Regions from separate parts of the Acidovorax sp. NN32 genome, predicted to be linked through region 2. Evidence: predicted binding sites of a transcription regulator. Region 2 holds the regulator's gene; the other holds the start of a gene.
The links. The regulator FNR, encoded in region 2, switches genes on or off when oxygen is low (the NO sensors DNR and NnrR bind a similar motif). The targets are predictions, from matches to a motif close to TTGATNNNNATCAA.
Positions count from the first base shown of each region.

Region 1 (9,678 bases), 1.9 Mb from region 2:
ATTTCTGGTCGGTGTAGAAGTGGGCAATGCCGCGTTCGAGCCGGTTGTATTCGATGCCCGTGGTGCTGACCAGGTCCTTGAGCGCGGCATGGCTGTAGGCGCCCAGCGCCACGATCTGCTGCACATTGCGCTCGAACGCGGCGTCGTTGCACTGCGCCAGAAACTGCAGGCCCCAGCGCCACTGCTGCCAGTCCATCTGCGGGCGAAACAGCAGCGGGGCTTCCTTGTCGAACATCCACTTGAGCGCCTTGAGCGGCGCCTCGCGGTTGGCCCAGGGCTCGCAGTAGCTCACCGAGATCTGTGCTGCATTGGCAAAACTGGTTTCGAGCGCAGCATCGGGCTGGCGGTCGATCACGATGACCTCGTGACCGCGTTCAAGCAGGTGCCACGCCGTGCTGATGCCGATGATGCCGGCGCCGAGAACAATGGTTTTCATATGCGGAATGCCTTGTGAGCCTTTGCGTGCCACCCGCCCCAGTGCGGGACACGATGGGGCGCAGTGTGCGCGACATTGCATTCAACTAAAAGCAAAATTAAACTTACTCCAAAAACATCAGCGCACCTAATAAACGGTGCGGTAGAGACAACCCTCTTTTGTTCGAGCCCGAGACCATGAGCACCTACGATCCCGCCGCCCTGGAATGCCTTGCCGCCATCGTTGAAGAGGGCGGCTTCGAGCGCGCTGCGCAGCGCCTGAACGTCACACAGTCGGCCGTCTCACAGCGCCTGCGCGCCCTGGAGGCGCAGGTGGGCTCGGTGCTCATCGTGCGCAGCCGACCCCTGCGGCCGACCTCGGCGGGGCAGTTGCTGCTCAAGCACACCAAGCAGATGCGCCTGCTGCGCGCAGACCTGGAGCGCGACCTGCACGAGCTGGCGCCCAGCGCCCCGGGCGGCACGCGCGAGGATGAGCGCATCTCGATTGCCATCAACGCCGACAGCATCGCCACTTGGGCGATGGGCGCGCTGCACGAGCTGGTGCGCCAGCGCTTGCCGCTGGAAATCATCGTGGACGACCAGGATTTCACGCAGGAATGGCTGCGCTCTGGCCAGGTGCTGGGCTGCGTGACCACGCTCAAGCAGGCACTGCGTGGGTGCAAGATGGTGCCGCTGGGCGCCATGCACTATGTGGCCGTAGCGTCGGCCAGCTATGCGGAGCAGTACCTGCCCCAGGGGCTCACGCCGCACAACTTTCGCGAGGTGTCGTTCCTGTCGTTCAACCGCAAGGACGACATGGCTGCCGAGTTTGTGGCGCGTGCATTCGGGCTCAAGCGCGTGGCGCTCAACCACCTGTTCGTGCCGGGTTCCGAGGCGCAGATGCGCGCCGTGGCCGCAGGCTGGGCCGTGGGTGTGATGCCCGAGCTGATGGCGCGCGAGGCGCTGGCGGACGGCAGCATGGTGAACCTGGCGCCGGGCCGCTCTCTGCCCATCCAGCTGTACTGGCACTGCTGGAACCTGGAGTCGGCCGTGCTGGACGCCCTGACGGCGGCCCTGACCGCCACCGCCGCACGGACGCTGGAGGCGCCTGCGGCATGATTCCTGCAGGGTAAAACGTGAACGACGTAGTTGTATTGCAACTTAGTCATTTATTTTTTTACTGCAATGTATAAAATACAAGCCATGCAAACGCCGCAACCCAAAGTTTCGTTCAAAGAGCAGATGCACCAGGCGCGCGAGGATGCCATCCTCCAGTCCACCTGCCAGCTTCTGGGCGAAAAGGCCTTCGATGCCATGACCATGGACGACGTGGCCAATGCCGTGGGCATTGCCAAAGCCAGTCTGTACAAGCACTTCTGCAGCAAGGAAGAGCTGTGCAGCGCCGCCATGGTGCAGATTCTGGGCCGTGTGCAGGCCTACCTGGCAGATCTGCCCACTGAAATGCCCCCGCTTGAAAAGCTCCATGCGCTGGTGCGCTGGTCGCTGGAGCGGCTGCTGAGCAACGAAATGCCGCTGCTGCCCAGCCGCAACTCCACGCTGCGCGCGGTGCTGATGGCCAACAAGGACTACCTCAACGGCCTCGTGGCCGTAAGCGACCAGATTGGTGAATGGATCACCCAGGCCCAGGCACAGGGCGTGATCAGCCCCACCTTGCCGCCGCTGGTGGTGCTCTACACGTTGTATGCGCGCGCCTGCGACCCGGTGGTGAGTTTTCTCAAGGAAGGCGGCCAGTATTCCGATGCGGAAATCGTGGATCTGGTGGTGCGCACCTGTTTCGACGGGCTGGCAGCGCGGTAGTCGCGTCTCCTTTCCAGCGTTTCGTACGCACCCAAAAAAGAAAGCCCGGCATGCCGGGCTTTCTTGCGTGGGGCTCACGGGGCTCACAGCCACCAGCTTACTTGGGCAGGATCACCTTGTCCACGACGTGGATCACACCGTTGCTGGTGAACACGTCGGCCATGGTGATGTTGCTGGTGCGCAGGTTCTGGTCGGTGATCACGAGGCTTGCGTTCACCGTGAAGGTTTGTCCCTGGGCGGTAGCAATGGCGGTATTGATAGGGACCTCGGCCTTGAGCACGCGCGCGGGTACCACGTGGTAGGTCAGTACCGTGGTCAGCAGCGCGGTGTCCGCCAGCAGGGCTTCCTTGGTCACCCCGAGCTCGGCCAGTAGCGCTGCAAACGCGGCGTTGGTCGGCGCAAATACCGTGAACGGGCCGGCTCCCTGCAAGGTGGTGGCCAAGCCGGCCGCCACCACGGCTTCCACCAGGATGCTGAAGTCCGGCAGCGCCGAGGCGGTGGCGACGATGTCCTTGTTGGCTGGCAGCAGCACGCGGTCCACTAGATGCACCACGCCGTTGCTGGCCTGGATGTCCGTGGCCGTGATGGTGGAAACGCGGTTGCGACCATCGGTGATCTTCAGGCCGTTGGCCGACTCGATCTTGAAGAAGCCGCCTGACACGGGCGTGATGGCCTTGCCCAGGGGGACGTCTGCACGCGGGACCCTGCTGCCGAGCACGTGGTAGGTCAGTACCGCTGTCAGCAGGGGCTTGTCGGCCAGCAGGGCCTCCTTGGTCACGCCCAGCTCGCTGAGCAACGCTGCAAAGGCGGCGTTGGTCGGGGCGAAAACCGTGAGCATGCCGGTGCTCAGAGTGGGCGCCAGACCGGCGGCGACCACTGCTTCGACGAGGATGCTGAGGTCAGGATTGTTCTGGGCGACTTCGACGATGTTGCGCTGGGGCTCATCGTCGCCGCCGCCACAGGCCTGCAACAAGGTGGCGCTGGCGCCCACGGCGGCGGCCAGCAAGACGGTACGGCGGTTGAATGCGGTGTTCATGGGGCTTCTCCTCGCTAGTGGATGGTGGTGGAAGGGACGAGCGGTTGGTCCGCGGGCTTACTTGGGCATCAGAACGGTGTCGATGGCGTGGATCACGCCATTGCTGGCAGCCACATCGGTCGCGATGACCTTGGACTGGTCCACCATCACGCCCATGCTGGTGGACACGGTGATCTCCTGGCCCTGCACGGTCTTGACCTTTCCGGCCTTGACGTCCTTGGCCATCACCTTGCCGGGGACCACGTGGTAGGTCAGCACCTTGGTCAGTGCGGCCTTGTCAGCCAGCAGGCCGTCCAGGGTGGCCTTGGGGATCTTGGCGAAAGCCTCGTCGGTGGGCGCAAACACCGTGAAGGGGCCGGGGCCCTTGAGGGTGTCCACCAGGCCCGCAGCCTGCACGGCCGCCACCAGGGTCTTGAAATTACCCGCCTTCACGGCGGTATCGACGATGTCCTGGGCCATCACGGTGAAGGTGGCGCCTGCGGTCAGGGCCAATGCGATCAGGGTTTTTTTCATGGGTCGTTCCTCGGTTTCGATGGAAATGACACGCCAGGATGGGCGCAGCGAGAATGTATAACTAATTGGTCGTTAAGTAAACCAACAAGTTATGTTGTAACCGATCGGTTTCATTTGGGCAAAAAAAAGCCCTGCCGGAGCAGGGCTTTGGTGGTGGGCCGGGCTGTTTGTGGTTCGGCTTAGCGAACGATCAGCAACGGCACCTTGCAATGGGCCAGCACCTGTGTGGTCACCGAGCCCATGACCAGGGTGGCCAAGGCTCCATGGCCGTGGGAGCCCATCACCAGCAGGTCGAACTTGCCGCTGTCAGCCACCTTGGCGATGTTCTCACCCACGGCGCCGACCTTGACGACGCGCTTGGCGTCCACACCATGGCGCGCCAGGAATTTGCAAACGGGCGACAGGATTTTTTCTGCCTCTTCGGCGTGGTAGCTGTCCACCACTTCCTTGCCCAGAGCGGCGCGCGCGCGTGTCGGCAGCGGGGCCTGCACGGTGAGCGCGGTGTACTGGTGGTTGCCACCGAGCAGCTCCTCGTGGGTAGCCAGGTAGGCCAGCATTTTTTTGGTGTAGGCGCTGCCATCGACAGCAAGCAGGATGTTCATGGTGTTCTCCAGAATAGGGTTGGGTCAGACTACCGTGCGCGGACTTCTGTTGTCTTGACCTGGGTCATGTTTTTCTTCTGCGCTGCGGGGCGGCAGAGCCCCGTCTCTTGATCATACGGGGATGCAGCATTGCGCCTTGAAAGCCGCCTGTTCGCCTTTGCGCGCATAGCCCAGGGGGTTGGCCACCACGCGGCACTGCCAGGGGGTGCCGTTGCCGTGAAAACCTTGTACCGTGTAGTCGCTCGGGGCGTGCAGATGGCCGTGCAGCCACAGCTGCGCGTGGGGCAACAAGCTGTCCAGGGCGTTGCAGAACCCCGCAGTGCCGGGCACCAGTCCGTAGCGTGGATCGGCACTGCGCAGGCTGGGTGCAAAGTGGGTGACGGCCACCGTGGGGCCCTCAAAAGGCACCGCAAGTGCTTGCGCCAGCCACTCCTGGCAGACCAGTGCGTGGTCGCGCATGGCTTCGGCCAGAAAGGGCTCTGCGTGGCGGGTGCCGCCCGTCTTGCGCAGGTAGAAGTTCGCTGCGCGAAAGGCCTTGTCGCGCAGTTTCAGCCGCCTGCCAAGGTCGGTGCTGCCTTCATGGTCTGCGAGTGCATCGAAATCACTCCAGAGTGTGGTGCCCACAAAGCGCACACCTTGAAGCTCGACGGTCTCGCGCTCCAGCCAGGTGATTCCCAGGCGGTCACAGGTGCGGCGCAGCCGCTCGTGGGCAGCGTCGAAATCCTGTGCATCGTATTCGTGGTTGCCGGGCACAAAAAGCACGGGGGTGGGCCAGCCTGCGCCCCCAGGCAATGGTGAAAACCGGGCCAGGCCAAAGTCTTCGTCGCCCAGCTGCGAGCCTTCCTGGTAGGAGCCCACGTCGCCAGCAAGCACCAGCACATCGGCGCCGGGAGCCGGTTCGGGGACGAAGTGGGGATGCGCCTCAAGGTGCAGATCGGACAAAAGCTGGATGTTCATGCTGGGCGCAGTCTACGGGTTCAGGCTGGGCGCCTCACTCCTCGGGGAAAGTCCGGCGCGCCGAGCGCGCCAGGGCGTGCAGCAGCCAGGTCATCGCGGCCTGCTGAGGCCCACGCCGGCGCCAGAGTGCGTCTACATGCACGGGTGGGACATCCAGCGGCAGGGCCCGCTGCACCAGCGCATCGGCAATGCCGGTCACGGGAACAAAGTGGCGGGGCAGCACCGTCAACAGGTCCGAGCCCGAGACTACCCGGCCGGCAGTGAAGAACTGGTTGACCGTGATCACTACCTTGCGCTCGCGGCCCAGGGACGCCAGGGCCTCGTCGATGAAGCCGAAGGGGCGCCCTGAGAAGCTCACGAGCATGTGGCGTGCGGCGCAATAGGTGTCCAGCGTCAGGGGCGCATCGGCCAGAGGGTGGCCTTGCCGCATCACGCACACGTATTCGCCGTCGTACAGGCGGCGGCTCTCAAAGGCCACTGCGCCCCCGGATTGCGCGCGGGCGGTCAGGTCTGCCAGCACCGCAGGGAAGTAGCCCACCGCCATGTCGGCCGCCTCTTCGTCCAGCAGGCGGCGGGGGTCGCGCGTGGTCAGGGGCAATACCCGGATCGAAATACCGGGCGCCTCCCGCTCGATAATTTCGACCAAGGCCGGTACCAGGGTGGCGGCCGTGGCATCGGCCATGGCCAGCACAAAGGTGGATTCGGCCGTAGCGGGCTCAAAGTGTCCCGGCGCCAGGGATTCCTGCAGGTGGGCCAGGGCTTCGCGCACAGGGGGCCACAGGGCCAGCGCACGCGCAGTGGGCTCCACGCCCTGGCCGCTGCGCACCACCAACTCATCCCCCAGCACATCGCGCAGGCGCCGCATGGCGTTGCTCACGGCAGGCTGGGTGACGGACAGCTTGTGCGCAGCGCGTGTAAGGCTGCGCTCGGCCATGACCTCGTCAAAAACACGCAGCAGGTTCAGGTCCAAGGAGCGGAAGTTCAAGGGCGTCATGGTCAATTCATCATCAACATGAATATCAATGATTCAAAATATAAACTTGAACATGCAAAGGGTAAACCCTAATATCACCCCATCGCCCGGCAATCTCGCCACAAGCGTTAGAAAAGGGAAACCGAAATGACCAGCTTTGCACACGTTGAGTACCCCACCGAACACCCCGGCGTTGTCCGCGCCGAAAACGCCGCTGCCGCCCTCAAGAGCGTAGCCGCCAACTTTGATGGCGCCCGTGGCGCTGCCACGCTTCTGCTCGCGGCCGTGGTATCGGCCTTGCTGGTAGTGGCCAACCAGGTCATCGACACCTGGAGCGAAGGCCACCTGCTCGCGGCTTGGATGGTGCTGTGGCTGGTCGCCTTTGCGGCCCTGGCTTTGCTGACCGCCCCCGCACGCCGTGCCGGTGCTGCCCTGCGTGTGGCCGCCCTCGGCTGGGCCGAAGCCCGCCGCCGCGCTGCGGATGACGAGCGTACCTGGCAAGTGGCTGTGAAGGACCCCCGCATCATGGCCGAACTGAACCACGCCATGGGCATTGCCACCGTGGAAGACATCCGCAAGTACTACTGAGAAGATGATGCACGGTCCACCGTGCAGTGATCGGATTTTTTGAAGCCGTGGCGAGTGTTCGCCACGGCTTTTTTCATGGCCGCGGGGCAGATCGCGCTGATCCAGTATCCGCATCCACAAGCGCAAAAAAAACGCCCCTCCTTTTCAGAAGGGGCGGTTGTCAGGACTGAGAAGATCCCGGAATCAGCTTGCCAGGCGCTCTTCCAGCGCAGCCTTGGTAGCGAGCAAAGCAGGGGGCAGGTGGTAAGCCAGCTGCTCAAAGTGGGCATCGTGCAGCTTGAACTCATCGGCCCAGGCTGCCTTGTCGATGCTGGTCACGGCAGCAAACTGCTGGGAATTGAAATCCAGCCCCGTCCAGTTGATTTCGGCGTACTGCGGAGCCACACCAAACATGGTTTCCTGGCCTGCAGCCTGGCCTTCAATGCGGTCGATCATCCACTTGAGCACGCGCATGTTGTCGCCATAACCCGGCCAGACGAACTTGCCGGCTTCGTCCTTGCGGAACCAGTTCACGCAGAACACCTTGGGCAGCGCCTTGCCGGTGGCGGCGATTTGGCCTTCCATGTTCAGCCAGTGCTGGAAGTAGTCGCTCATGTTGTAGCCGCAGAACGGCAGCATGGCGAAGGGGTCGCGACGCACCACGCCTTGGGCGCCAAAGGCGGCAGCGGTGGTTTCAGAGCCCATGGTGGCAGCCATGTACACGCCTTCCGTCCAGGTGCGGGCTTCGGTCACCAGCGGCACGGTGGTGGAGCGGCGGCCGCCGAAGATGAAGGCATCAATCGCCACGCCATTGGCATCGTCCCACTGGGGGTCGAGCGCAGGGTTGTTGGTGGCAGCCACCGTGAAGCGCGAGTTGGGGTGGGCGGCCTTGGCGCCGGTTTCCTTGGCGATCTGGGGCGTCCAGTCCTTGCCTTGCCAGTCGATCAGATGGTCCGGCAGCTTGCCGGTGTCCTTTTCCATGCCTTCCCACCACACGTCGCCGTCGTCCGTCAGGGCCACGTTGGTGAAGATCACGTCCTTGTCCAGGCTGCGCATGCAGTTGGGGTTGGTGTGCATGTTGGTGCCGGGGGCCACGCCAAAGTAACCCGCCTCGGGGTTGATGGCGTACATCTTGCCGTCGGCATGGGGCTTGATCCAGGCGATATCGTCACCGATGGTGGTGACCTTCCAGCCAGCAAAGCCCGCCTCGGGCGGCACCAGCATCGAGAAGTTGGTCTTGCCGCAGGCGCTGGGGAAGGCTGCTGCCACGTGGTATTTCTTGCCTTGGGGGTTGGTCACGCCCAGGATGAGCATGTGTTCGGCCAACCAGCCTTGGTCGCGGCCCATGGTGGACGCGATGCGCAGGGCCAGGCACTTCTTGCCCAGGAGCGCGTTGCCGCCGTAGCCCGAGCCGTAGGACCAGATTTCGCGCGTTTCTGGGTAGTGGACGATGTACTTGACCTTGGGGTTGCAAGGCCAGCTCGTCGTGTCCTTCTCACCTTCGGCCAGGGGTGCGCCCACCGTGTGCATGCAAGGCACGAACTCGCCTTCCACGCCCAGCACGTCGTACACGGCCTTGCCCATGCGGGTCATCAGGCGCTGGTTCACGGCCACATAGGCGCTGTCGGTCAGTTCCACGCCGATGTGGGCGATGTGGCTGCCCAGCGGGCCCATGCTGAAGGGCACCACGTACATGGTGCGGCCCTTCATGCAGCCGTCAAACAGGGGCTGCAGCGTGGCGCGCATTTCGGCGGGAGCCATCCAGTTGTTGGTGGGGCCAGCGTCTTCCTTGGTGGCCGAGCAGATGTAGGTGCGGTCTTCCACACGGGCCACGTCCGATGGATCGGACCAGGCCAGGAAGCTGCAAGGGCGCTTGGCGGGGTTGAGCTTCTTGAAGGTGCCGGCATCGACCAGCTGCTGGCACAGGCGGTCGTACTCTTCCTTGGAGCCATCGCACCAGTAAATGGTGTCGGGTTTGCACAGGGCGGCCATGTCGGCCACCCAGGCAAGCAGCCGGGCGTTTTTGACGTAAGCGGGGGCGTTGAGGTTCAGGCCCTGCATCGTGGGTGCGTTCATCGGGGAGCTTCCTAAGTTGAAAAACGTTTTTTCAAAGGAAGCGGACCGGGCGGGTCACGGCGAGGCCTGGCGCAGTTGCGGTGCTGAGCGCTGCCTTTGAAAAAACGGCTTTCGTGCTCAGTCGGCGGGCGGGAGCGTGTGTCAGCCCCACGGGTGGAGGCTAGTTCCACGGATTCCGCGGGTCGGCTGGGATGTCAATTTTATGAACCTGCCGCCCTTTTGTCTGTCAGACAGGGGTCAAAACCATGCAAAAAAAACATGAGGTTATGCATGGCTGTGTCCGCTCCCTCGCCTCAAACGCTGGCCGAACTGCCCTTCCACCGTTCGTAGCCACTCCTGCGCAGCGCGCAGGCCGGGCACGTGCCACAGCCGTATCCCCAGGCATGCAGCGTCTCGCGCACACCGTGGTAGCAGGTGTGCGAGTCGGTCACGATCAGATCGACCAGCGCTTGTCCGCCCAGGGACCGGGCCAGTTCCCAGGTCTCGGCCTTGTCCAGCCACATCAGCGGGGTGTCGAAGGTGAAACGCTGGCCCATGCCCAGGGACACGGCCACCTGCAGGGCCTTGAGCGTGTCGTCGCGGCAATCGGGGTAGCCTGAAAAATCGGTTTCGCACATGCCGCCCACCAGGGTGTGCAGGCCACGCCGGTAGCCCACGGCGGCCGCCAGCTGGAAGAACAGCAGGTTGCGCCCCGGCACAAAGGTGTTGGGCAGGCCGGCAGC
Region 1 is NZ_CP199679.1:199,785-209,462, forward strand. Features, by position in the region: gene ACT89O_RS00950 (D-amino acid dehydrogenase) at 1-436, opposite strand, end outside; gene ACT89O_RS00955 (LysR family transcriptional regulator ArgP) at 613-1,533, shown strand; gene ACT89O_RS00960 (TetR/AcrR family transcriptional regulator) at 1,618-2,232, shown strand; gene ACT89O_RS00965 (fasciclin domain-containing protein) at 2,330-3,268, opposite strand; gene ACT89O_RS00970 (fasciclin domain-containing protein) at 3,326-3,781, opposite strand; gene ACT89O_RS00975 (universal stress protein) at 3,961-4,383, opposite strand; gene ACT89O_RS00980 (metallophosphoesterase) at 4,495-5,340, opposite strand; gene ACT89O_RS00985 (LysR family transcriptional regulator) at 5,375-6,334, opposite strand; gene ACT89O_RS00990 (hypothetical protein) at 6,461-6,901, shown strand; gene ACT89O_RS00995 (phosphoenolpyruvate carboxykinase (GTP)) at 7,085-8,956, opposite strand; gene queC (7-cyano-7-deazaguanine synthase QueC) at 9,250-9,678, opposite strand, start outside.
Region 1: ACT89O_RS00975 (universal stress protein) is a predicted target of FNR. The motif match lies at 4,438-4,451, and genes of this name have one in related genera.

Region 2 (9,678 bases):
ACTACACCGACTGGACCGTGGGCCACGTGCACTCTGGCGCGTTGGGCTGGGTGGGTCTGATCTCGATGGGCTCGCTGTACTACCTGGTGCCCCGACTGTTTGGCCGCGAAAAGATGCACTCCATCAAGGCCATTGAGCTGCACTTCTGGATGGCCACCATTGGCATCGTGCTGTACATCGCCGCGATGTGGATTGCCGGTGTGATGCAAGGCCTGATGTGGCGCGCCATCAACCCCGACGGCACGCTGACCTACACCTTTGTGGAAAGCGTGAAGGCGACCTATCCGTTCTATGTGATCCGCGTGGCCGGTGGCCTGCTGTATCTGGGTGGCATGTTGGTCATGGCCTGGAACGTGTGGATGACAGCGATCTCGGGCCGTTCGGTCAAGGTGGCGATTCCTGCCGTGAATGCGGCCCACGCCTGAGCCGAAGGAGATAACTCATGTCTAACAACAACCCATCGAATTCGACCGGCTTCTCCCATGAAAAGGTGGAAACCAACAACTTCCTGATGATCGTGCTGATCCTCCTGGTCATCGCCATCGGCGGCCTGGTAGAGATCGTGCCACTGTTCTTCCAGAAGTCCACAACCGAGGCGGTCAAGGGCGTGGAGCCTTACAACGCCATGCAACTCGTGGGCCGCGACGTCTACATCCGTGAAGGTTGCTACAACTGCCACTCGCAGATGATCCGCCCCTTCCGCGCTGAAACCCTGCGCTATGGGCACTATTCGGTGGCGGGTGAGTTTGTGTACGACCACCCCTTCCAGTGGGGCAGCAAGCGCACAGGCCCCGACCTGCACCGCGTGGGAGGCAAGTACAGCGACGAATGGCACCGCATCCACCTGAACAACCCGCGTGATGTGGTGCCCGAGTCGAACATGCCTGCCTACCCCTGGCTGGAGAAGAACGCCGTGGACCCCGCCAGCGTGGCGCCGCGCATGAAGGCCCTGCGCACTGTGGGTGTGCCGTACACCGACGAACAGATCGCTGCGTCTGCCGCTGATGTCAAGGGCAAGACGGAAATGGAAGCGCTGATTGCGTACCTACAAGTCATGGGCCGCGCGCTCAAGTAAAGGAGATATCCCCATGGACATCACCACCATGCGCATTGTGGCCACGTTGGCTTCAATGGCCTGTTTCATTGGCATCTGGGTCTGGGCCTACCGAGGCCGCAATAAGGCCCGGTTCGACGAGGCAGCCCAGCTGCCTTTCGAGCAAGATTGACCTTCACCAGAACGAGAACACCCCATGAGTGACTTCACCAGCAATTTCTGGTCGGTCTTTGTGACCACGCTGACCCTGGTCGGCATCATCGCCTGCGGCATTCTGCTTTGGATGGCAGGCCGTAAGAAGGTGATGGCCACGTCCGACAACACCACCGGCCACGTCTGGGACGAAGACCTGGTCGAGATGAACAACCCCCTGCCACGCTGGTGGGTGTGGCTGTTTGTCATCACCATCATCTTCGGCCTGGGCTACCTGGCCGCCTATCCTGGCCTGGGTAGCTTTTCCGGCAAGCTCAACTGGACACAGAAGGGTGAATACGAAGCTGAGATGGCCAAGGCCAAGGCCGAGCTGGAGCCGCTGTATGCCCGCTTTGCCTCGATGAAGCCGGAAGACATTGCCAAGGATCCTCAGGCCCAGGCCATTGGCGAGCGCCTGTTCATGAACAACTGCGCGCAGTGCCATGGCTCGGACGCCCGGGGTAGCAAGGGTTTCCCCAATCTGGCTGATGGCGATTGGTTGCATGGCGGTGCACCCGAGAAGATCCGTGAAACCATCGAGAAGGGCCGTATCGGCAACATGCCTCCCATGGCTGCCGCAGTGGGCTCCCCCGAAGATGTGCGCAATCTTTCGCACTATGTGTTGAGTCTTTCGGGCAGCCCGCATGACTCGCTGCGTGCTTCGTTGGGCAAGTCCAAGTTCACGGCGTGTGCAGCCTGCCACGGAATGGACGGCAAGGGTAATCAGGCACTGGGTGCACCCAACCTGACCGACGACATCTGGCTGCATGGCTGGGGTGAGGCGGCCATCACTGCCATGGTCAACAACGGCAAGGTCAACCAGATGCCCGCACAGGCGGACAAGCTGACAGAAGCGCAGATCGGTGTGCTGTCGGCCTATGTCTGGGGCTTGTCGAACGGCACCCAGGCCGCTGCACGCTGAGCCTTGGCCACTTGGAGCAGTGCCCAGGCACTGCTCCAGGGGGCAGCGCAAACTGAGAACCACGAAGCAAACGGACCGATACCATCATGAACCCACCCAGCGAGCCTGCTCGCAAGGTCATCCCGATAGCGCCGGTTGCGTCCGATGCCTCATCACAGGGCGAGATTGTTTCCCTGTACGAAGCGCAAAAGAAGATCTACCCGCGTTCCATCAGTGGCCTGTTCGCGCGTTGGCGCTGGGGGATGGTGTTTCTCACGCAGATCGTTTTCTACGGGCTGCCCTGGTTTGAATGGGGGCAGCGCCAGATGGTGCTGTTTGATCTGGGGGCTCGGCGGTTCTACATCTTCGGCCTGGTTCTGTACCCCCAGGATTTCATTTACCTTACGGGCCTGCTCATCATCTCGGCGTTGTCGCTGTTCCTGTTTACGGCAGTGGCGGGGCGGCTTTGGTGTGGATTTGCGTGCCCGCAAACGGTCTACACCGAAATGTTCATGTGGATCGAGCACAAGATCGAAGGCGATCGCAGTGCGCGGCTTCGGCTGGACAATGGGCCCTGGACCTTCGAGAAGGTTCGCAAGAAGTTTTTCAAGCAGGTCATCTGGATTGCCGTGGCGTTGTGGACGGGGTTCACGTTCGTGGGCTATTTCGTGCCCATCCGCGAACTCGGGGCAGAGCTGCTGGCGGTGCAGGGTGGCTGGCAGATTTTCTGGGTACTGTTCTATGGCTTTGCCACCTATGGCAATGCCGGCTATATGCGCGAACAGGTGTGCAAATACATGTGTCCCTATGCGCGCTTTCAGAGCGCCATGTTTGACAAGGACACGCTGATCGTTACCTACGACCCAGAACGCGGTGAGCAGCGTGGGCCGCGCAAGAAGAACATCGACTACAAGGCCCAGGGGTTGGGCGATTGCATTGACTGCTCGCTGTGTGTGCAGGTGTGCCCCGTGGGCATCGACATTCGCAAGGGCTTGCAGTACGAATGCATCGGCTGCGGCCTGTGCGTGGACGCCTGCAATACCGTGATGGACAAGATGCAGTATCCGCGCGGGCTCATCCGGTTTTCTACGCAGAACGGCGTGGCCAAACGGTGGAGTCAGTCGCAGATCCTGCGCCGCGTGCTGCGGCCGCGTGTGCTGATATACAGCGCGGTCCTGGTGGCCCTGTGCGTAGGCATGATGGCCAGCCTTGTCACACGCACGCCCTTGAAGGTGGATGTGGTGCGTGATCGGGCGGCGCTGTCGCGCATCGTGGCGGGTGGAAAGCTGGAGAACATCTACCGCCTGCAGATCATGAACGCCACTGAAGGCCCCCAGCGCTATCGCATCAGTGTGCGTGGCCTTGAAGGGCTGGAAGTCGCTTCTGATGCCGAGGTGGACATCGGTGCGGCGGAGTCCCGGTGGGTGGCCGTCCGTTTGCAGATACCCTATGGATCAGCCCCTTCAGGATCACATGCCGTGCAGTTCGATGTCCAGGCTTTGAGCGCGGACGCCCATGTGAGCGAGAAATCCGTGTTTCTGGTGCCGCGATAACGCAGCGCGCGCCCGGGTGCAAGACCTTCGCGGGTCTTGCTTTGAGCAAGATAATTTTTGAGGAGTAAGCACCATGCCATCCAGTTCCGCCCTCGGCACTGCCCCTTCTGCCGCTGCACCCTGGTGGAGGTTTGGCCATGTGTGGCTGATCATCGCCGGTCCCGTGATCGTGATCATTGCAGGGTTTGTGACCCTGTGGCTCGCGATATCGCGCCCCGACCCTGTAGTCGCGGAAGATTATTACCGCCAGGGCATCGAGATCAACAAGACACTGGCCACCCCAGAAAAAAGCCTGTTGCCAGCCATGAAGGGCCGCAACCACGCTGCCACCCCGGTCCAGGACCAGCCGCGCTGAACCCACCTGGCCGGGCGGCATGCCTGCACGGCCTTACCAGGAGACAAACCAATGTGGATGCAACGCGTGATGTGGATTGCCTGGCCGGCCTTTTTGATGGCCGGTGTGATGGAAATGCTGGTTTTTGCGATGGTGGATCCGCAAGACCTGCACTGGTTTGGGCAGCCGTTGGCATTGTCACGGCAGGGCGTGTACACGCTTGCCTTTTTTGCGTTCTGGATGATCACGATGGCATCCAGCGCGTTGACCACGCTGCTGGCGATGTCACCGTTTGAACTTAACCGTTGCCCGGTTCCCGAAGGCGAACGTCCCGATGACTGCCGCAAGACATCATCGTGCCCTTGAGCGGTAGTGCCACCTATTGGCTAAGGTCAATGTGGTAAGGACTGCCAGGATGGCAGACCACAGCAGGTTCAGTGGCAGGCTTGCTGGTTGTTCACGATGCGCTTGAGGGCCTCGGTCTCCAGGATGCGCACATGGCGCTGCTTGACCTCGACAATGCCTTCTTCCACAAACTTGGAGAAGGTGCGGCTCACGGTTTCGAGCTTGAGGCCCAGGTAGCTACCGATCTCTTCGCGGGTCATGCGCAGCACGAGCTCGGACTGCGAGAACCCCCGGGCGTGCAGGCGCTGAACCAGGTTGAGCAGGAACGCAGCCAGGCGCTCCTCAGCGCGCATGCTGCCCAAGAGCAGCATCACGCCATGCTCGCGGACAATCTCGCGGCTCATGATCTTGTGCACATGGTGCTGCAAGGCGGTGACTTCGCGGGACAGCTCTTCGATGCGGTCAAACGGCATGACGCAGACTTCCGCGTCTTCCAGGGCCACCGCATCGCAGGTGTGGTGGTCATTCACGATGCCATCAAGGCCGATGATCTCGCCTGCCATCTGAAAACCCGTGACCTGGTCACGCCCGTCTTCGGTGGCTACACATGTTTTGAAGAAGCCGGTTCGAATGGCATAGAGCGAGGTGAAGGATTCGCCGTTGCGGAAAAGGGTTCCACCGCGTTTGATCTTGCGGCGAACGGCAACGACCTCGTCAATGCGTTGCAGCTGTTCCTCGCTCAGCCCCACCGGCATGCACAGCTCGCGCAGGTTGCAGTTGGAGCAGGCGACTTTGATGGTGAGCGGGTTCATAGGCACAGAGGCTGGGTAAGGTTTGAGCATATCGCCCCATATGCCTAACAGGCTGGGCCTTTGGTTGCGGGTGGGCGACTGATGTGCATCAAATTGTCGCTGTTCGTCCCGGCCCATCACTTGATGCAGGTCAAGGACATGGAGTGCAGCTTACGGCACAGTCGAAGTGTACGCAAGGAATTTGCCCATGACCGCTGTTTCGCCCGAGCTGCTGCGCCGTTTCGACGTGCCAGGGCCCCGTTATACCTCTTACCCAACAGCTGACCGTTTCGTCGAGGCCTTTGGGCAGGACGACTACGCGCTTGCCTTGGAGCAGCGCAGGCTGGGCTCCATGACGAAGGCCTTGCCGCTGTCTTTGTACGTGCACATCCCCTTTTGCGAGTCCCTTTGTTACTACTGCGCCTGCAACAAGATCATCACCAAACACCATGATCGGGCAGAGGTGTATTTGCGGTATTTGAGCCGCGAGATTGACTTGCACACAGCACACTGCGGCACGGGGCAGGTGGTGAGTCAGCTTCACCTGGGTGGTGGCACGCCCACTTTTCTATCGGACGAGGGCTTGCGGGAGCTGATGGGCATGCTCAAACGCAGCTTTTCGTTGGCGCCGGGCGGGGAGTATTCGATTGAGGTGGACCCTCGCACCGTCAATGCGGACCGCCTTGCAGTGCTGGCGGAACTGGGGTTCAACCGACTGAGCTTTGGGGTGCAGGATTTCGATCCCGAGGTTCAAAAGGCCGTTCACCGCATACAGCCTGCCGAGCAGGTGTTTTCGCTGGTGGAGTCCGCACGTTCGCTGGGTTTTGAATCCATCAATGTGGATTTGATCTACGGCCTGCCTCGGCAGACGCCAGAGTCGTTTGACCGCACGCTGGCCCAGGTTACGCAGCTGCGGCCTGACCGTATCGCGTTGTACGCGTATGCCCATCTGCCAGAACGTTTCAAGCCTCAGCGCCGTATTGTTTCGGCCGAGTTGCCAGCGGCTGCAGGCAAGGTGTCGATGCTCTCCCGTTCGCTGGACGCCTTCATGGATGCTGGGTACGTGTATGTGGGCATGGACCACTTTGCATTGCCTGAGGATGCATTGGCAGTCGCCAAGCGCCAGGGGCGTCTGCACCGCAACTTCCAGGGCTACAGTACGCAACCTGATTGCGACCTGATCGGCCTGGGGGTGTCTGCGATTGGCCGGGTCGGAGCCACCTACAGCCAAAATGCCAAGACCCTGGATGAGTATTACGATTTTCTGAATCAGGGGCGCCTGCCCGTCGTTCGTGGGTTGGCCCTGACGCGCGACGATCTTGTGCGCCGCGCCGTCATCATGGCCTTGATGTGCCAAGGCGAGCTGTTGTTTGAGCCCATGGAGCAAGCGTGGTTGATCGACTTTCGCCACTACTTCTCTGCGGAGCTGGCGCAACTGGAAACCATGGCCGAGCAGGGGCTTGTGGTGGTGCGGCCCGATGGGGTCGAGGTCACTGCCATGGGCTGGTTCTTTGTGCGTGGCATTGCCATGGTCTTTGACCGTTACCTGCAGGCTGACCGCAACCGCGCCCGTTTTTCGCGCATCATCTGATCCTCATGATTGCTACGGTCGCCTCAACCGCCTTGCTGATGGGGCTCGTTGGCGGGTCCCATTGTTTGGTCATGTGTTCTGCGCCTTGTGGGGCATTGATCGGGCAGGGCGGTGTGGGCATGGCGTCCACAGCCGGTGGCGATGCGCAGCCACAGGCAACTCCCCCGACGGTGCAGACAGTGCAGTGGGTGCCCCGTGGCGGTGTCATTCGGCGCGCCGTCGCTTTTCATGCTGGCCGCTTGGCCGGGTACGCTGTGGCGGGTGGCTTGGCTGCATGGGCCATGGACAGCCTGGCATGGTTGACCCAGCAAACCGTGGCACTTCGCCCTGCGTGGACCCTGATGCATGTTGCGGTGATGGCGTGGGGTTTGATGATGGTGATCCAGGCGCGCCAGCCCCTGTGGGTAGAGCAGGCGGGCCGTACCGTATGGGCGCGTGTGCGGCCTCTGGTCAGTGCACCAGGCGGGGTTCTGGTTGCTGGTGGGCTTTGGGCCTTGATGCCCTGTGGCCTGCTCTATTCCGCGCTGCTCGTGGCTGCGCTGAGCGGAGGGCCTCTGGAAGGGGCGCTCAGCATGGCGCTTTTTGGCCTGGGCAGTGGTGTGTGGCTGGTGGGTGGGCCCTTGGTGTGGATTCGGCTGAAAGCAGGGGTCAATGCGAAACGTGCGGACTGGGGAACGCGCATCGCAGGAGGTTTGCTGTGCGCAGTGGCCAGCTGGGCACTCTGGATGGACCTGATCTACAAACCGTCGTTGTGGTGCCGCTAGCCAGCAGTTCCCCGATTCGCAAGCTGCGGTGCGACGGGGTTCGGGAGGCCTCGTAAATCCATGTCTATACAAGGGTGATCAACGCTTGCCCTTGGTGAGAAAGGCAAGTGTTGCCGTGCCGCTGCGGCGCAGGCGCACTCCTTCGACAAGACCCTCGATCTGGCGATAATCTGTGTAACTATTGGTGGCATTGACGTCGCCATGTTTCACACGCCTTGAAGTGAACTCCTCCATCCTCATCGACATCAGCCAACTGCGTGTCGGCATGTACATCCAGCTCGACGTGGGTTGGTTGCACCATCCGTTCCCGGTGAGCAGCTTTCGTGTGGCGGCAGCGGAGCAGATTGCCACCTTGCGTGAGCTGGGGCTCACCGAGGTGCGGTACTTTCCCAAAAAGAGCGATCCAGAACTGAGGGAACTCGTGCCTGCAGCCTGGAGCGTGCCGGAAATGAAGGCATCGTCTTCGAGTGCTCCTGAGGCTGCGACAGCTACTGCCACGGTGGACCCAGAGGCGCAGCGCAGGCGTGAATTGCTGGAGGCCCAGAACCGGACGCTGGCGGCCTGCAATCAGCGGTTTGGGGAGGCCACGCGGCAATACCAGGCGCTGGAGCGTGTCGTCTCGGAGCACCCCGACCAGGCCCGGACCAAAGGCGAAACGCTGGTGTCAGGTTGCGTGGCCGAACTCCTGGAAAACGGTGATTCTGTCATCCGGCTGTTGTCGGAAGGTGTGGGCGAGCGCAATGCCCTGCACCCGATCAACGTGATGGTGATCTCTTTGCTGCTGGGCCGTGCGTTGGGCATGAAAAGCGCCGAGCTGCACGACCTTGGCATTGCCGCGCTCATTCATGATCTGGGTAAGCTCAAGCTGCCGCCGAATCTCAGGCAACCTACGCCCTCCATGATTCCGATGGAGCGTACGCGTTACGAGACCCATGTGGCTGAGTCCGTGACACTGGCCACGCGCATGGGGCTGCCCGAACCTGTGATTACCGCCGTTGCTCGGCACCATGAGATGGCCGATGGCAGTGGGTTTCCACTGCGGTTGTCGGGGTCCGATCTGGGGCGCGCGAGCCAGGTGCTCGCCCTCGTCAATCGCTACGATCGCATGTGCAATCCCGCCAATGGAGTGGATGCGCTCACACCCCACGAGGCTTTGTCGGTCATCTTTGCACAGCTCAAGGCGCGCTTCGATTCCGTGGTGCTCGGGGCGTTCATCCGCATGATGGGGGTGTACCCGCCGGGCTCCATCGTCCAGCTGGTGAACGACCGCTATGCGATTGTTGCCTCGGTCAACTCTTCGCGCCCGCTGCGGCCCAAGGTCATCGTCCATGACTCCCGGGTGCCCAAGGATGAGGCTCCCATCCTGGACCTGGAAACTGTGCCCGAGCTGGGTATCCGGCGCAGCCTCAAGCCTGCGCAACTGCCGCGCGATGCGCTGGACTACCTCTCTCCGCGGCAGCGTATCTGTTACTTTTTCGAGCGTGCGGTCAGCCCCGGTCCCGAAGAGGCAGGGTCGTGACCGTTTCGCAGTCCCACGGCTGGCTCGACGGTTTACAGGAGGCCGTCTGGCTGGTCGATGAGACCAGCCTGCTCATCCTTCACGCGAATGCCGCCGCGCAGCGGCTGGTGGGCTTGCCTGTGGCCGAGATGGTGGGTACGCCCGTGTTGCGTCTGGCCTCCACACCGCAGGACATGGCGTTCTGGGGGGAGTCGGCCCAGGTGGTTGCAGATGGCATTCATTCCCACACCAGCCTTTTGCGCGCTGACGGCACCCTGGTTCCGGTCAATCGTCAGGTGACGCGCGTTCCTTCAGAGGTCGCTTCTGGCACGGTCTTCATGCTGACCATGCTGGATCGCAGTGTCCAGGAATCGACCGAGCGCGAGCTGGAAACTTTGCTGTCTGAGCTGCGCGCCACGCTGGATTCTGCCGCTGACGGCATGCTCGTGTGCAGCCTCGATGGCCGGGTGCGGGCTTTCAATCAGCGGCTTGCGCAACTGTGGAATATTCCGCGCGATTTGCTGGTGCGGCGCGACGATGCGGCTGTCTATGCGCACATGGAGGCCCAGGTTGAGGACGCACGTGCCTACGCGGAGCGTTTGGCTGCCATCGCCCGAGAACCGATGCAGGAGAGCACCGACATTCTGGTGTTGCG
Region 2 is NZ_CP199679.1:2,055,572-2,065,249, forward strand. Features, by position in the region: gene ccoN (cytochrome-c oxidase, cbb3-type subunit I) at 1-425, shown strand, start outside; gene ccoO (cytochrome-c oxidase, cbb3-type subunit II) at 443-1,075, shown strand; gene ACT89O_RS09515 (cbb3-type cytochrome oxidase subunit 3) at 1,089-1,226, shown strand; gene ccoP (cytochrome-c oxidase, cbb3-type subunit III) at 1,251-2,168, shown strand; gene ccoG (cytochrome c oxidase accessory protein CcoG) at 2,255-3,700, shown strand; gene ACT89O_RS09530 (FixH family protein) at 3,774-4,055, shown strand; gene ACT89O_RS09535 (hypothetical protein) at 4,107-4,400, shown strand; gene fnr (fumarate/nitrate reduction transcriptional regulator Fnr) at 4,469-5,191, opposite strand; gene hemN (oxygen-independent coproporphyrinogen III oxidase) at 5,379-6,761, shown strand; gene ACT89O_RS09550 (sulfite exporter TauE/SafE family protein) at 6,767-7,525, shown strand; gene ACT89O_RS09555 (hypothetical protein) at 7,604-7,735, opposite strand; gene ACT89O_RS09560 (HD-GYP domain-containing protein) at 7,746-9,044, shown strand; gene ACT89O_RS09565 (EAL domain-containing protein) at 9,041-9,678, shown strand, end outside.